DNA from 3 places in the Brevundimonas subvibrioides ATCC 15264 genome. Region 3 is predicted to be linked to each of the others. Evidence: predicted binding sites of a transcription regulator. Region 3 holds the regulator's gene; each other region holds the start of a gene.
What was found. The regulator LexA, encoded in region 3, represses DNA repair genes until DNA is damaged. The targets are predictions, from matches to a motif close to ATGTTCNCNANNTGTTCT.
Positions count from the first base shown of each region.

Region 1: a site for LexA is predicted at 3,622-3,639, ahead of uvrA (excinuclease ABC subunit UvrA). Genes of this name have one in related genera too.
Region 2: a site for LexA is predicted at 3,632-3,649, ahead of dinB (DNA polymerase IV). Genes of this name have one in related genera too.

Region 1 covers NC_014375.1:2,612,095-2,617,816, reverse strand. Annotated here, with positions in the region: gene BRESU_RS12995 (CPBP family intramembrane glutamic endopeptidase) at 1-583, shown strand, start outside; gene uvrA (excinuclease ABC subunit UvrA) at 603-3,542, opposite strand; gene BRESU_RS12985 (EAL domain-containing protein) at 3,727-5,322, opposite strand; gene BRESU_RS12980 (hypothetical protein) at 5,406-5,722, opposite strand, start outside.
Region 2 covers NC_014375.1:1,627,407-1,633,128, reverse strand. Annotated here, with positions in the region: gene BRESU_RS08220 (copper resistance protein B) at 1-1,079, shown strand, start outside; gene BRESU_RS08215 (copper resistance CopC family protein) at 1,097-1,480, shown strand; gene BRESU_RS08210 (hypothetical protein) at 1,491-1,715, shown strand; gene BRESU_RS08205 (DUF7662 domain-containing protein) at 1,776-2,075, opposite strand; gene dinB (DNA polymerase IV) at 2,536-3,612, opposite strand; gene BRESU_RS08190 (DUF411 domain-containing protein) at 3,742-4,197, shown strand; gene BRESU_RS08185 (acyltransferase family protein) at 4,162-5,322, opposite strand; gene BRESU_RS08180 (hypothetical protein) at 5,323-5,722, opposite strand, start outside.
Region 3 covers NC_014375.1:2,144,827-2,150,548, reverse strand. Annotated here, with positions in the region: gene gltX (glutamate--tRNA ligase) at 1-160, opposite strand, end outside; gene BRESU_RS10645 (ComEC/Rec2 family competence protein) at 159-2,348, shown strand; gene lexA (transcriptional repressor LexA) at 2,329-3,021, opposite strand; gene trpC (indole-3-glycerol phosphate synthase TrpC) at 3,094-3,894, opposite strand; gene trpD (anthranilate phosphoribosyltransferase) at 3,891-4,925, opposite strand; gene BRESU_RS10625 (anthranilate synthase component II) at 4,930-5,520, opposite strand; gene BRESU_RS17695 (hypothetical protein) at 5,627-5,722, shown strand, end outside.

The sequences.
Region 1 (5,722 bases), 470 kb from region 3:
CATCTGGGCGACCGGAGCCTATCGCGTCGAGGCGTCCGGCATCTTCCAGGCCGGCCTTTCGGCGGCGGTGCTGACCCCGCTGGTGGTGCTGCTGTTCGGCTTCATCGTTCAGGGCTCGACCGAGGAGATCGTTTTCCGCGGCTGGCTGATGGGGATCATCGCCTCGCGGCACGGGCTGGTGATCGCCCTGACCGTCTCGAGTCTGCTGTTCGGCCTGGCCCACGCCGGCAACATCGACCCGTCCCCCGAACTGGCTCTGGCCCTGGTCAACATCGCCCTGTTCGGTCTGTTCATCGGCCTGTACGCCGCGCGCGAGGGCTCGATCTGGGGCGTCTGCGGCTGGCACGCGGCCTGGAACTGGCTGCTGGGCACAGGCTTCGGCCTCGAGGTGTCGGGCGAGGTCGTCAACGTCACGCCGTCCATCGTCGACCTGCAGGCCGTCGACGGCGCGGCCTGGTGGCTGACCGGCGGAGCCTTCGGGCCGGAAGGCAGCGTGGTCGTCACGGCCGTGCTGCTGATCAGCGCGGTCGTGCTGGTGCTGCGGGGCGGTTTTGCGCGCCAGGGCGGACTGGCTCCGGCCTGACGCGCCGCCATTGGCGAAATCAGGCGCGCGCCTTCTTGCGCTCCGGCTTGGCCTTGGCCGTTTCCGCCGTCAGAGCCGCGACCCGCGCCTTGCGGCGCGTCTCGTGGCGGTCCAGCACCTCCTTGAGGTAGCGGCCGGTCCAGCTGGCGTCATTGGCGGCGACCTGTTCGGGCGTGCCCACGGCGACGATCTCGCCCCCGCCGTCGCCGCCCTCCGGACCGAAGTCCAGCAGGTAGTCGGCGACCTTGATGACATCGAGGTTGTGCTCGATCACCACGATGGTGTTGCCGGCGTCGACCAGTTCCTGAAGCACCTCCAGCAGCTTGCGCGTATCCTCGAAATGCAGGCCGGTGGTCGGCTCGTCGAGGATGTAGAGGGTCTTGCCGGTGGCGCGTTTCGACAGCTCCTTGGACAGTTTGACCCGCTGGGCTTCGCCGCCCGACAGGGTCGTCGCCGACTGGCCGACCTTGACGTAGTCCAGACCCACGCGGGTCAGGGTCAGCATCTTGTCCCGGATCGGCGGAACGGCCTTGAAGAAGTGGCCGGCCTCCTCGACCGTCATATCCAGAACGTCGGAGATGCTCTTGCCCTTGAAGACAATTTCCAGCGTCTCGCGGTTGTAGCGTTTGCCCTTGCAGACGTCGCAGGTGACGTAGACGTCTGGCAGGAAGTGCATCTCGATCTTGATCAGGCCGTCGCCCTGACAGGCCTCGCAGCGTCCGCCCTTGACGTTGAAGCTGAAGCGGCCGGGACCGTAGCCGCGGGCCTTTGATTCCGGCAGGCCCGCGTACCAGTCGCGGATGGGGCCGAAGGCGCCGGTGTAGGTCGCCGGGTTCGAGCGCGGCGTCCGGCCGATCGGCGACTGGTCGATATCGATGACCTTGTCGAAATGCTCCAGCCCCTCGATCCGGTCGAAGGCGGCGGGGGCGTCCGAGGCATTGTGCAGGCGACGCGCGGCGGCCTTGTACAGGGTCTCGATGGTGAAGGTCGACTTGCCGCCGCCCGACACGCCGGTGACGCAGGTGAACAGGCCGACGGGGATCTCGCCGGTGACGTTCTTCAGATTGTTGCCGGTGGCCCCGCTGATCTTCAGCGTCTTCTTGCGGTTGATCGGGCGGCGGCCCTCGGGCGGCAGTTCGATCTCGCGCTCGCCGGTCAGGTATTTGCCGGTCAGCGACTTCGGATTGGCCATGACCTCGGCTGGGGTGCCTTCGGCGCAGATCTGGCCGCCGTGGACGCCGGCGGCCGGGCCCATGTCGATGACATAGTCGGCGGTCATGATCGCCTCCTCGTCATGCTCGACGACGAGGACCGAGTTGCCGAGGTCGCGCAGACCGCGCAGGCTTTCCAGCAGCCGGGTGTTGTCGCGCTGGTGCAGGCCGATGGACGGCTCGTCCAGAACATACAGCACGCCGGTCAGGCCCGAACCGATCTGCGACGCCAGCCGGATGCGCTGGCTCTCGCCGCCGGACAGGGTGCCCGACGACCGCGACAGGCTGAGATAGTCCAGCCCGACGTTGTTCAGGAACCGCAGTCGGTCGGTGATCTCCTTCAGGATGCGGCGGCCGATCTCCAGCTGCTTGTCCGTCAGGCGATCCGACAGGGTGGTGAACCACAGATAGGCCTTGGAGATCGACAGCCAGCTGATCTCGGCGATGTCCTCGCCATCGATCTTGACCGCCAGGGCCTCGGGCTTCAGCCGCTTGCCCCCGCAGGCCTCGCAGGGGGTCTCGGACTGGAATCGGCCCAGTTCCTCGCGGACCCAGGCGCTGTCGGTCTCGCGCCAGCGGCGGTCGAGGTTGGGAATGACCCCCTCAAACGGCTTGGAGACCTCGTATTTGCGGGCATTGTCGTCATAGACGAACTTGATCTTCTCGCTGCCCGTGCCCTGCAGGATGACCTTGCGGGCCTGGTCCGGCAGTTCGCGCCAGGCAACATCCATCGAGAAGCCGTAGTGGCGGGCGAGGGCCTGCAGCGTCTGGGTGTAGAGCGGCGAAGGCCCGCGCGACCATGGGGCGACGGCCCCCTTGTGCAGGGTCTTGTCGCGGTCGGGGATCACCAGATCGGCGTCGAACGTCAGCTTCAGACCGAGGCCATCACAGACCGGACAGGCCCCGAACGGGTTGTTGAAGCTGAACAGCCGGGGCTCGATCTCGGAGATCGTGAAGCCGGAGACCGGACAGGCGAACTTCTCGGAAAAGAGCAGCCGGCGCGGCTCCTCGCCCTCGGCCGCATTCGCCCATTCGGCCACAGCGATGCCGTCGGCCAGATTGAGCGCGGTCTGGATGCTGTCGGCATAGCGCGCCTCCAGGCCCGCCTTGGTGACGATCCGGTCCACAACGATGTCGATGTCGTGCTTGAACTTCTTGTCGAGCGTGGGCGCGTCCTCGATGGCGTAGAATTCGCCGTCGATCTTCAGGCGCTGGAAGCCCGAGCGCTGCCACTCGGCGATCTCCTTCCGGTACTCGCCCTTGCGACCCCGAATGACGGGGGCCAGCAGCAGCAGCCGCTCGCCCTCGGGCAGGGCGACCAGCTTGTCGACCATCTGGGACACCGTCTGGCTCTCGATCGGCAGACCCGTCGCCGGAGAATAGGGCACACCGACCCGCGCCCAGAGCAGGCGCATGTAGTCGTTGATCTCCGTCACCGTGCCGACGGTGGAACGCGGGTTCTTGGACGTCGTCTTCTGTTCGATCGAGATGGCCGGCGACAGGCCCTCGATCAGGTCCACGTCCGGCTTGCCCATCAGTTCCAGGAACTGGCGGGCATAGGCGCTGAGGCTTTCGACATAGCGCCGCTGGCCCTCGGCATAGATTGTGTCGAACGCGAGCGAGGACTTGCCCGAGCCGGACAGCCCGGTCATCACGACCAGCTTCTCGCGCGGGATGTCGACATCCACGCCCTTGAGGTTGTGCTCGCGCGCGCCGCGCACGCGGATGAAGTTGTGCTTTTCGGTCATGTGGTCCGGGAACGCGGGAAGGCCGGACAGGTGTCCGGTGCAACATCGCTATATGGGCATTGATCCCCGTGATTCAGCAAGAACAATGTGGGAACATTGAGGCTGCTGTCCGCCAGCCCCCACTCCTGCAGAGCATCAGGGTGACGCTGACGTTTACCGGCCGGTCCGTGTCCGGCGGCCGGCGTCAGCCCCAGCCGACGATCTCGCCCATGCGCCTGCCCGGATCGAGCGCCTGCAACTGGGTGCGTGGTTCGGCCTCGGCCTTGCCGAACAGCCAGCCCTGGCCATGGTCGACACCGAGGTCGCGCAGGATATCGGCTGCGCCCTGCGTCTCGATCATCTCGGCGATGGTGGCGACCTTCAGCGAGCCGCAAAGCTCGACCAGATGCCCGATCAGGGTCCGGGCGCGCGGATCGGTTTCCACGCCTTCGACGAACTTGCCGTCGATCTTGACCGTATCGACCGACAGGCCGCGCAGGTAATCGTATGAGGCTGACCCCGCGCCGAAGTCGTCGATGCAGACCTTGATCCCGGCTGCCCGGAGCGCGCCCAGACGACGGTTGGCGGCGTCGACGTCGGCGAGGGCGGCGGACTCGGTGATCTCGACGATCAGCCGCCGGCGCTCTTCGGGTCGCGCCGCGGTCATCCTGAGCAGGGACTGGACGTAACGGTCGTCCGCCAGAGAGGCACCCGAGACGTTCACGGCGAACTTCAGCAGACCCGATCCGGGACGCCGGAGCCGGCCGAGCGCCTTTTCGGCCACGGCGACGTCGAAGCTTTCGATCAGGGCCAGTTCTTCGGCCATGTGGATGGTGTCGGCCGGACCATTGGTGCCGCGGAAGCGCGCCAGCGCCTCGAAATGGTGGACCGCCCCGGTCTTCAGATCGACGATCGGCTGATAGTGAAGCTCGAACCCGCGATCGCGAACCATGGCCCGGAAGGCATCGGCGTTCCTGAGGGTACGCGACAACGAGGCGGTGAAGGTCAGTTCGGGCCGGTCCAGCCCCCCGTCCTTCAGACAGCCCTCCACGGCGAAGCGCAGGGCGCGCAGCGTGTTCAGGGAGTCGCCGCCGACGTCGATGCCGACCTCGGTCGCCCGCACGCCCAGATCGAGACCTTCGCTCAGTCCCAGTTCCCGAACCTCTCCGGCCAGGTCGACGTCCACCGAACGATCGCGCAGCAGGGCGAACCGTTCCGGGCCCAACTGCCCCGTGCTGTTGCCGTCGACGGACGCGGCCTGCAGCGCCGCCTGGACACGGGCGTTCAGGCGCTCTCCGGCCTCGCCCAAGGCTTCCGCCGCCTGAAGCCCCGATACGTCGACGAACGAAACGGCCAGATCCGCCGAGGCTCCGGGCGCGGTGAGGACGTCGCGGGCCCGATCCAGGAAGGCCCCCGGTGTCAGGGCCGGTCGCGACTGCGGATCGTGCAGGCGGTAGGCGGGCCCTTCCCAGGTCACGGCCCCGGAGATGTGCGGCGCCAGGTCTGGCATCATGAACAGACGCACCGTCGCACGCCGCACGCGGCTGTCGCCGGCGGCGAACAGGACTTCCACCGCAGGCGAGCGCGTGCCGGGTTTCAGCGTCGCGAGGACGGCCTCGACCGCCTTGGCGCTGGCCTTTCCGACGCCGTCAAAAATCGATGAGCCGACCAGCGTCTCGGCCAGAACGTCCGTCGACGGTCCGGACCCCATGGCGAAGACGACCTTGCCCTGCGGATGAATCTCGATCAGCAGATCCGAGGCGGCGAAGGCGAAACCCAGAAGGCGCTTGAGATTCTGCATGCGCGCACGGTGCCATACAGCCCTTAAAACTCGCCTCAGACACGTCGTTAACGCGCGGAAACGGGTGCGCCGGAAGGCCTCGATCAGGCCATGCGGTTCAGGGTCACCGCACGGCCATCACCGGCGGCCGCTCGGCCGGACGCGCCGTAGCCCGTGCCCATGGCCCGCGCGCCCGCGACTTCCTGGGCGATCGTGCGCACAAGACCCTCGGAGATGGTTCGGGCGGCTTCCACGGTGCGCGCATGGACGGCCAGGACGGCCTCGAACGCTTCGGTGGCCTTGATGAGACCCATGCGTTCGCTGACAGGTGCCGCGGCCAGCAGGCCGGGGTTCGACTTCAATTGGGCGGACTCGCGACGGTAGAGGTTCGCCAGATCCTGGGTTTCGGCCAGGCTGGCCG
Region 2 (5,722 bases), 520 kb from region 3:
CCCAGGACCCGCACGCGGGCCATGTCATGCCGGCGCCGACCCGCCCCGCGCCCGAACAAGTCGCCGAGCCTCAGACTCCCGCCCGGCCGGCAGCACAGGATCCGCACGCGGGTCATGTCATGCCGCCCGCGCCGATGCCGCCCGAAGCCGATCCCCATGCGGGTCACGAGACGTCGACCATGGCGCCCGCGCAGCCTGATCCGCACGCCGGGCACGACATGGCCACGATTCAGCCGGCCCAGGCGGATCCCCATGCCGGGCATGACATGGCGGCGATGAGCATGGGGCCGCCGGATGTCCCGACCAGCGCGGACGATTCCGGTCGACCTCCAGAGACGCCGGTTCCGACCGCCGCCCTGAGCGGCCCGACGCACGCCGCCGACCTGGTCTTCGGCGCAGAGGCGATGAACGCATCACGCCAGACCTTGATTGCCGAGAACGGCGACGTGCGTACCACGGCCGTCATCATCGATCGCCTCGAAGCCGCCTTCGGCGATGGCGACGACACCTACCTTTGGGATGTCCAGGGATGGAGCGGCGGCGACATCAATCGCTTCTGGTGGAAGTCCGAGGGTGAAGGCGACTTCGGCGGTGATCTGGAGGAGGTCGAAATTCAGGCCCTCTACAGCCGCGCCATCACGCCCTTCTGGGATGTGCAGGCCGGTGTGCGCCAAGACTTCCGGCCCGATGGCGAGGACACCACCCATCTGGTCCTGGGTCTCCAGGGACTGGCCCCATACTGGTTCGAGATCGACGCAGCCGCCTTTCTATCCACGAAGGGCGACCTGACCGCCCGCGTCGAGGCCGAGTATGATCAGCGGATCACACAGCGCCTGATCCTTCAGCCGCGCCTCGAAATCGATGCCTCGGCCAGCGATATTCCGGAACTGGAGATCGGCTCGGGTCTCTCTTCGATCGAGGCGGGCCTGAGACTGCGCTACGAACTCCGCAAGGAGTTCGCCCCCTACGTCGGCGTCGAGTGGAGCCGCGCCCTCGGAAACACCGCCGACTACATCGAAGCCCGAGGCGGCGAGGCAGAAGACACCCGGCTCGTTGTCGGCCTCAAGGCCTGGTTCTAATCCAAGGAGACTACCCGATGATCCGCACTCTTGTTCTCACCGCCGCTTTGGCGTTTGCCGGCGCCGCCGCCGCTCAAGACCCGCACGCCGGCCACGCCGGAATGCAACACCAGGCTCCGGCCGCCTCCAACATCGTCACCACCCCGGCCGACGGCGCCATGATGCAAGGCGCACCGGAACGCTTCAGCGCGACTTTCCCGCACCCGATGATCCTGAAGACCGTGACACTCACCGCCGAGGGCCAGGCCCCGATCGTCGTCACCGCGCCCGCCCTGCCCGCCGCCGTGACCGTCAGCGTGGCCTTGCCGCGTCTCGCGCCGGGGAGCTACGCTGCCGCCTGGTCCGCCGAAGGTCCGGACGGCCACAAGATGTCTGGCTCTACCCGCTTCATGATTCACTAGGAGAACGACGATGAAAGTTTCCACCCTGCTGGCCGCCGCCGGCGCGATCCTGACCCTGAGCGCCGGCGCGGCCCTGGCCGCTGAAGGCTGCGCCTGCTGCAAGGACATGGCCGCGGATGCGGCTATGACCTGCTGCGACGAGATGAAGACCGACACCACCCCGGCCGAGCCGGCGGCGCCCGCACCAGCGCTGTCGGACACGCCTGCCCCCCAGGGGCACGCAGACCACAACTGATCGTCGGCGATCGATCTCCTCCGGCGGCCCCCTCGGCGAAGCCACCGGAGGTGACCGGAATCAGGTTGCCTGGTCCCGGTCGCCGGCCTGCTCTGTGCCGGGGACCGGCCCGGCGGCGTCCTTCCGGACGAAGCGCACGATCTCGGCTCGCATTTGCGGTTCAGCGATGAATCCGGCGTCCGCGAACGCGATGTGCTGGGGCCCCAACGGCCCAGATGGATCCGCTCGCCACCATCCGTCGACGGCCGCGGCTTTCGGCAGAATGCCACCCACGATCCGTTCAATTTCCCGGAACGTCAGGTTTACCTCGGACCGCTTCTGGCGGCGAAGGAAGGATGCGAGGGGCGCATATTTGGTCATCGGCGTCTTTTCCTCCCTCGCCGCGATCGGTCAAGCCCGACTCGCGCGACCAGCCTTGAGCGTTGTAGGATCGTCGTCGGCGGGTTCCGGAACGGACAGGCGCTGGTTTTGAGCCAAGCGACGCAATGCGTCGGCGGCGATCAGAGCCGACACCTCCGGCTTCTGTACAGAAGTCCAGGCCCGCCCCCTCTCCTTCTACGCGCGCTCAAGCTTGGCGCTCATTCGTCTTCAGGGTCTATGATGCCGGTGCGAACCCCGACCGCTACAACCTGAATCCTGGTCCGTACGCCCAGCTTGGCGCATGCCTTCCAGATATAGGGCTTGAACGACAAGGCCTGTGGAGCACGCAGCATCCTTGCCTGCTCGTCCTCTGAAAGGAGATCAGGCCAGTAGCGAAACCTGTCCGGAGCGGCGGGTCCCGCGGCAACCGGCTCGCCGAAGAGGTTTGCCTGCACACGCATCAGGCCAAGGCGAGCTGGTCGGACGCCGACGGCGCCGGCACCTTGAAGTTGGACAGGCTGACGCCGACCAGGCGGATGCCCTTGGCGGGCGGATAGAGCGAGCGGACCAGCAGGAGGCTGATCTCTTCCAGCCGATCCTTGGACGTCACCGGCTCCGGAAAGGAACGGCTGCGGGTGGACTGCTGAAAGTCGGCCCATCTGACCTTCACCGTCACCGTGCGCCCGTAGGCGTCCGACTTCTCGCACCAGCCCCAGACATCGCCCGTCATGGCGAGGACACCGGCCTCAATCGCCGAGGGATCGGTCAGGTCGCTTCCGAACGTCGTTTCCGATCCGGACGACTTGCGCTCCCGGTTCGGGTTAACCGCGCGATGATCCTCGCCGCGCGAGATGGCGTAGTACCAGGGACCGGACTTGCCGAAATGCTGCTGTAGTAAGGCCAGCGACTGGCGCCGGAGGTCCTCGCCGGTCTCGATGCCCAAGCGGCTCATCTTGGCGGCCGTCACCGGCCCGACCCCGTAGAAGCGTTTCACCGGCAGGATCTCGACGAAGGCCTCGCCCCGCCCGGGCGGCACGACGAACTGGCCGTTCGGCTTGCGCTGGTCTGAGGCCAGCTTGGCTAGGAACTTGTTGTAGGAAATCCCCGCCGACGCTGTCAGGCCGGTCTCTTCCAGGATGCGGGCGCGGATCTCGACGGCGGTCTCCGAGGCGGTCGGCAGGCCGCGCAGGTTGTCAGTGACGTCGAGATAGGCCTCGTCCAGGGACAGCGGCTCCACCAGAGGCGTGTAGTCAGCGAAGATCGCCTGGATCTGTTTCGAGACGGCGCGGTAGACCTCGAACCGTGGCGGGACGAAGACGAGGTCCGGGCACTGCCGCAAGGCCGTGGTCGACGGCATGGCCGACCTCACGCCGAAGACCCGCGCCTCATAGCTGGCCGCCGCCACCACGCCGCGTTGGGCGGCGTAGCCCACGGCCACCGGGCTGCCGCGCAGAGCGGGATCGTCGCGCTGTTCGACGGACGCGAAGAAGGCGTCCATGTCGACGTGAATGATCTTGCGAACCGGCCCGTCGCTCATGCCCCGGCCTAGCAAGATTGGAACATAAAGGGAGCAGCAAAACCGCCCCCCTGTGACACCAAGTCGGTTCGCGGCGCGCCGGTCGCCGGTCTACAGTGACAGTCTCGCCGCCATCCGGGACCGCCGCCGATGAACCGCCTTTCTCGTCGCCTTCTCATCCTCGGCCTGCCTCTGGCCGCCCTCGCGGGCCCGGCCCTCGCCACGCCGCCCAAGCGCATGATCGCGTACAAGACGCCCTGGTGCGGCTGCTGCGGCGGCTGGATCGCGCACATGCGCCAGGCGGGCTGGACCGTAGAGGTCGTCGAGCGCGAGGACCTGGCACCGATCCGGGCCCAGCATGGCGTTCCGGACCGGCTGGCCTCCTGCCACACCGCGGTGGTCGGCGCCTACGCCATCGAGGGCCATGTCCCGGCCGGCGACGTCGATCGATTGCTGGCGAAGCGCCCGGCCGCCCGGGCTCTGAGCGCGCCCGGCATGCCGGCGGGGTCGCCGGGCATGGAGGCCGCCGGACGGGAGCCCTATACGACCGTCCTGATCCTCAACGACGGTTCAACCAGCGTGTTCGGTCGGCACAACGGCGCCTGACGCCTGGGGCGTCGTCGCCGGATCTGGCGCCGTCCCGTTGACGCGAGGCGGATTGAGCCAAGTCTGGACCGGACGGTCGAAGCCGTAGCGGAACACAGCGGCGGCCACGAAGGCGCCGACCAAGCCGACGGCCCACAGGGCCCAACGAACGCCGGACGACCAGGACTCCTGTCCCAGGGCGTCGAGCAGGCCGAACCAGACGATGCGGCTCACCTCATTGGTGAGGAACATCGAGAACGACATCAGGGCCAGATGCTCGATCAGCCGTGAAGGACTGCGCACCGGCACGGCGCCGGCGGCCCAGATGATCACGGTCATCAGGCCCAGCGACAGCAGGCTGAAGGCGCCGAAGGCCTGGAACAGTACGAGCGCGACGGCGGCGGCGACGCCGATCGCTCCGGCCAGGCGCGGCCCGACATAGACCCGCGAGCCGTAGAAGGCCGCCGCGACCCCGAGCAGGAACAGCGGCAGAGCGCGCAGGATGCCGTAGCGCATCGGCAGGCGGTAGATCGGATCGCCGAGCCAGAGCGAAGCGGCGACGTCAGCGGCGAGGACTAGGACCGTCGCGCCGATCACCACGACAAGCGGGGGCCAGCGCCACAGGGCGCGGCTGATCCAGGGCAACAGGAGATAACACCCGATCAGGGCCGAGAGGGTCCAGGTCGGGGCGTTCCACCCCTGCCCGCCCGGCACGCCATAGGCCTGGACCAGCAGCACCTGCGCGGACAGCTGCGACCAGTCGAACCAGCGCGGATTGCTGGGCGCGATCCCCGCCAGGGCGGCGCCGCCGACGAGAGCGATGAGGATGAGGCTGACGACCAGGTGGGCCGGGACGACCCGCAACAACCGCTGGCGCGAATAGGAGCGCAGCGAGGCCTGCCCGGCGGCGAACCGGTCGCCGTAGATGCGGGCCAGGACATAGCCGGAGTCGATGATGAAGAAGTCGGTGAGCAGATAGCCGCGCTCGAACACCGGATGCAGCTGTGGCAGCGGGACCGGTGAGGCCTCGCGGAAATGGTAGAGGATGATCAGCGCCCCGACGATAAAACGCAGCGCGTCCAGCCAGCCGCCGCGCGCGATCCGGACGGGGCGAGGCGACGGCTCGGTCAGGGCGGCTTTGGGCATTCAGTCAGTCTTCCGTGGCGCATACCCGGCGACGGCGCTGTGGTGCTCATGTGGATGCAGGACGATCTGGTCTCGCGAAAGATAAAGGCCGGTCGTTCCCAAAACCCAAACGACGATCAAGCCACCGACGATCATCAGTCCCGCCCGATCGCGGGGGCCGAACACGAACGAGCAGGCGATCACGCCGCCCAGAATGGCGCCGTAACCAAAATGCAGCGGCACCTTGTGGGCGCCGAGCAGCAGAAGCGCCATGCAGAAGACCAGGCCGCCCGCGAACAGGCTGACCCCGATGGCGATGAGCGTATCGAGCACGGGCCTTGGCCTGAGCGGGCGTGTCTGGAGCCGCCGCCCTCGTTGGCGATAGCGGCCTTCGCGCCAACGAATGCTTCGGCCGCGCACG
Region 3 (5,722 bases):
GCTCGCGGTCCGTGTCCTCGATGCGGACGAGGAACTTCCCGCCGCGACCTTTCGCGTAAAGGTAGTTGAAAAGTGCCGTTCTTGCGCCGCCTATGTGCAGATAGCCGGTCGGCGACGGGGCGAAGCGGGTGACGACTTGGGGGTCGGAAGAGGAGGTCATGGGGGGCGTGTCCGGACGGGCCGCCCTTATACCGCCCGACGCCGCAAAGCCCAGCCCACTGCGCGATCGGTTCTTCGCCTGGATCGCGGACGAAGCGCGCGCGCAGTCCCTGCGCTGGCGGCTGCTGGCGCCGGTGGCCTTCGGCGGCGGGGCCGCGATCTATTTCGCGCTCAGGAGCGAGCCGCCACTGTGGCCGCTGGCGGTCGCTGCGGCGGTGACCGGCGCGACCTGGCTGGCGGCGCGGAGGCGCGGGACGGGACGGCGCGTGACCCTGCCCCTGATGCTGCTCGCCTGTCTTGCCTGCGGACTGGCGGGCGCAAAGGTCCGAAGCGACCGGGTGGCCGCACCGATCGCGCCGGCGATGGCCGAACCGACGGTGATCGAGGGCTGGGTCGTCGACGTCGACAGTCCGGGTGACCGGGGACATCGGGTGGTCGTCGCGCCCGTGCGCATCCGGGGTCTGGCTCCCGAGGCCACGCCGATCCGGCTGCGGGCGACGGTCAGGGGCGATCCGCCGGTGCCGGGCTCGGCCATCCGGCTGTTCGCCATCGTGAACCCGCCCCCGCCACCGGCCAGCCCGGGTGCCTATGACTTCGGACGCGGGGCGTGGTTCGAGCGGCTGGGCGGGACGGCCTTCGCGCTGGCGGAGACGCGGTCGACCATCCTGCCGACAGCGCCCTGGAGCCTGCGGATGGCAATGCGGGTCAATGCGATCCGGTTCGGGCTGGCCCAGCGAATCGTCCACCGGCTGGGCGAGCGGACGGGCGGCATCGCGGCGGCGATGACGACCGGCCACGAGACCTGGATCCAGCGCGACGATCTGGACGCTATGCGCGATTCCGGACTGGCGCACATCCTGTCGATCTCGGGCCTGCACATGGCCATCGTGGGCGGGTTCGCCTTCTTCCTGGTGCGGTTCGGCGTGGCGGCCTGGCCTTGGCTGGCGCTGAGGGTCTCGGGAAAGAAGGTGGCGGCGGTCGCGGGCGTGGTCGCGGTGTGGAGCTATCTAATCCTGTCCGGTGCGCCCGCCCCGGCCGAGCGGGCGGCGATCACGGCGTCCATCGCGTTCGCGGCCATCCTGCTCGATCGGCAGGCGATCAGCATGCACGGGCTGGCGGTCGCGGCCATGGTGGTGCTGATCCTTCAGCCCGAGGCCATCGTGACGCCCGGCTTCCAGATGTCGTTCGCGGCGACGGCGGCGCTGGTGGCCCTGACCGAGGCCTGGCCGCCGCGGACGCGGGAACTGTCGGTGCCCTGGCCGATCGCGCTGTTCCAGTCGGCGCGACACTGGCTGGTGGTCGCGGTGACCGCCAGTCTGGTCGCGGGCGTGGCGACCGGACCGTTCGCCATCCAGCACTTCAACCGGACGGCCGTATTCGGTCTGATCGCCAATCTGGCGACCTCTCCCATCGCGGACTTCATCATGATGCCGGCGCTGGCGTTGGGCGCGCTGCTGGAGCCGATCGGGCTGGGCGGACCGTTCCTGTGGGTGGCGGGCCGGGGGGTCGATGCGATGCTGGCGGTCGGGCACTGGGTTTCAGGACTGCCCGGTGCGGTCCAGACCATCGCCAGCGCGCCGGACTATGTGCTGCCGATCTCGTTCCTGGGGGTGCTGTTCGTCTGCCTGTGGCAGGGGCGGTTGCGGTGGGCCGGACTGCCGTTCGTCTGCGCCGTGCTGATCTGGCCGCGAGCCCCGACGCCGACGGTCTGGATCGGGGACGGAGGGACCAATGCGGCCTTCAGCCGGAGCGGTCAGGCGGTCGTGATACGGCCGGGCGTGCGCGAGTTCGCCACCGACCTGTGGTCGCGGCGGCGGGGACTGACGCTTTCGGAACGGGCTGAGGAGGGCTGGCTCTGCGAGCGGTATTCGTGCGCGCCCGTCAGCGGCACGGCACCCGTCGCCGTCTGGTGGGGCACGACCGCACCGGACCCCGAAGCTCTGACGGTCCTTTGCGAATCGGCACCTCTGGTCAGCGTGCGGGCGACGGTGTCGGCCTTGCCCGAGGCCTGCGACGGCCGGCTGGTGCTGGATGGGGTCGACCATGCGCGTGGCGGTGCCGTCGAGCTGTGGCGGACGCCGCAGGGGTGGCGCGCGGTCTGGTCAGCGGACGTCCGGGGCGACCGGCCGTGGAGCCGGATGCCACCGACGCCGGCGTCGACTCGGTCCGTCAGTGATACTGGCGGATGAGTCCGACCAGCTTGCCCTGGACCTCGACCTGATCCGGACCGAAGATGCGGGTCTCGTAGGCGCGGTTGGCGGGCTCGAGGGCGATGGAGTTGCCCTTCTTGCGCAGACGCTTGAGCGTCGCCTCCTCGCCCTCCACCAGGGCGACCACGATCTCGCCCGACGAGGCGGTGTCGACGCGTTTGATGACCACCAGATCGCCATTGAGGATGCCAGCCTCGATCATCGAATCGCCTTCGATCTCGAGCATGTAGTGCTCGCCGGCCCCCAGCATCGCCTCGGGCACCGAATAGCGACCGTGGTCCTGCTGGATCGCCGCGATGGGCACGCCCGCGGCGATCTTGCCGACCAGGACCAGTTCGCGTGTGTCGTTGGCGGGCTCGGCCGCGCGGGGACGACCGCCGCCCTCGATCACGTCTGGGCGGAAGGGCTGTCGGCCCCGGACCGGGCCGGTCGTCGCCTGTTCCGGCAGCTTCACGACTTCGAGGGCCCGGGCACGATGGGCGAGGCGGCGGATGAAGCCGCGTTCCTCCAGCGCCGTGATCAACCGGTGGATGCCCGACTTGGACGCCAGATCCAGAGCCTCCTTCATCTCGTCGAACGAGGGGGAGACGCCGGTCTCCTTGATCCGCTCATGGATGAACATCAGGAGTTCGTGCTGCTTTTTCGTCAGCATGGTGGGAATCGCCTTCAGAACAAGTCGTGAACCGTTGTCGATGTTCTGTAAGTGTTCTTGCCTAATGTCAACTTAACGGGAAACGGGCTCCAGCAGCGCGATCGTCGCCGCCTCGACGTCCGACTGCCGCATCAGGCTTTCCCCGACCAGAATGGCGCGGGCACCGGCCGCCGCGACCTCCGCCACGTGTCCAGCCGTGAAGATGCCGCTTTCGGCCACCAGCAGGGCACCGGCGGGGGCCATGGCGGCGTAGCGGGCCGTAGCCCCCAGATCGACCTCGAAGGTGCGCAGGGACCGGTTGTTGATGCCGATCAGGTCGCCGCCCAGATCCACGGCGCGGGCCATCTCGGCCTCGTCATGGGTCTCGATCAGGGCGTCCATGCCGAAGCGGCGGGCCTCGGCGAGGAGCTCTGCGGCCAGGACGTCATCGACCATCGACAGGATGATCAGGATGGCGTCGGCGCAAAGGGCGCGGCTCTCGGCGACCTGCCAGGGATCGACGAGGAAGTCCTTGCGCAGGCAGGGCAGGGCGGTCGCCGCGCGGGCGGCGCCCAGATAGGCGTCATGACCCTGGAAGCTGGGTTCGTCGGTCAGGACGGACAGGCAGGTCGCGCCGCCCGCCTCATAGGCCCGGGCCAGGACGGGCGGATCGAAGTCGGCGCGGATCAGGCCCTTGGACGGGCTGGCCTTCTTGATCTCGGCGATCAGGGCGGGGCGGCCGTCGTGCGAGCGTTTGCGCAGCGCGGCCAGAAAGCCGCGGGGCATGCCCGCGACCATGGCCAGCGATTCGATCTCGGCCAGCGGGCGGGCGGCCTTGCGCTCGGCGACCTCGACCCGCTTGTAGGCGGCGATCTGTTCCAGGATGTCGGTCATGGGGCCTCGACGGGCTCGGGCGCGGAGGTGATGGCGGCCAGTCTGGACAGCGCGGTGCGGGCGGCTCCGTCGTCGATGGCGCGGGCGGCGAGGACGACGCCGTCCTTCAGGTCCCCGGCCTTGTCCGCCACGACCAGGGCCGCGGCCGCGTTCAGCAGGACGACGTCGCGATAGGGCCCGGTCGCCCCGTCCAGCAGGGCGGTCAGGGCCGCGGCATTGGCGTCGGCATCGCCGCCGCGCAGGGCCGCGATGTCGGCGCGGGGCAGGCCTGCGTCTTCGGGGGTGACGGTGAAACGGCGGACGGCACCGTCCTTCCATTCGGCGACCTCGGTCGGGCCGGTCGTGGTCAGTTCGTCCAGACCCTGGCCGTGGACGGTCCAGGCGCGGGTGGCCCCGAGGTTGCCGAGCACCTGGGCCAGAGGCTCCAGAAGGCGCGGGTCGTAGACGCCCATGACCTGACGGCGGGCGAGCGCCGGGTTGGACAGGGGGCCCAGCAGGTTGAACACGGTGCGGAAGCCGATCTCGGCGCGGATCGGCCCGACGTGGCGCATGGCCCCGTGATAGTGGGGCGCGAACAGGAAGCAGATGCCGGCCTCGTCCAGCGCCCGCTTCTGGCGCTCCGGCCCGGCGGTCAGGTTGACGCCCAGGGCCGACAGCACGTCGGACGAGCCGGACCGCGAGCTGAGCGCGCGATTGCCGTGCTTGGCGACCTTCAGGCCGGCACCCGCGAGGACCAGGGCGGCGGCGGTCGAGATGTTCCAGGTATGCTGGCCGTCGCCCCCGGTGCCGCAGGTGTCGATGACCTCGTACGGCTGGTCGAAGGGGCTGGCGGCGGCCCGCATGGCGCGGGCGAAGGCGGTGATTTCGTCCACCGTCTCGCCCCGGATACGCAGGGCGGTGACGGCGGCGGCGACCTGGGCCGGGGTCGGCTCGCCGCGCAGGCAGGCGGCGAAGAAATCGCCGGCCTCGGCCTCGCTCAGCGTCTGGCCGTCGACCAGCCGGGCCAGCAGCGGCTTGAAACCCTCGGACACGGCCTCAGACCATGGCCAGGCGTTTGACGCCCGCCAGATCGAGGAAGTTGGCCAGCAGGGCGTGGCCGTGTTCGGTGGCGATGGATTCGGGGTGGAACTGGACCCCGTGGATCGGGAGGGCGTGGTGCTGCACGCCCATGATCTCGCCGTCCTCGGTCCAGGCGGTCACGTCCAGGCTGTTGGGCAGGGTGGCCCGCGCGACGGCCAGGCTGTGATAGCGGGTGGCGGTGAAGGGCGACGGCAGGCCGGCGAACAGGCCGCGATTGTCGTGGGTGATCGGCGAGGTCTTGCCGTGCATCAGGGCCTTGGCCCGCACGACGTCGCCGCCGAAGGCCTGACCGATCGCCTGATGCCCCAGGCACACGCCCAGGATCGGCATGTCGTCTGGGGCCGTGGTGATCAGGGGCAGGCAGATGCCCGCCTGATCCGGCGCGCAGGGTCCGGGCGACAGCAGCACCGCCTCGGGCTTCAGCGCCCAGGCCTCCTCGACCGTCAGGTCGTCATTGCGGATGACGTGCGTCTGCGCGCCCAACTCCGCCAGGTAGTGGACGAGGTTGTAGGTAAAGCTGTCGTAGTTATCGACGACGAGGATCATCCGGCGCTTCTAGAGGGGGATATCCCCGCCGCCAAGCGGACGCGTGCGCACACGGATCGTTAACCGTTGCCGTTCGAGATCAGGGCTCGCGACGGAGGGCGATTCCATGACCATGCAGGCCCAGATCGAACAGGCGCGGCAGGCCCTCGTCGAGGTCGAGCCCCGACCCAACGTGATGGCGACGCTGGGGGCCGCTGCGCTC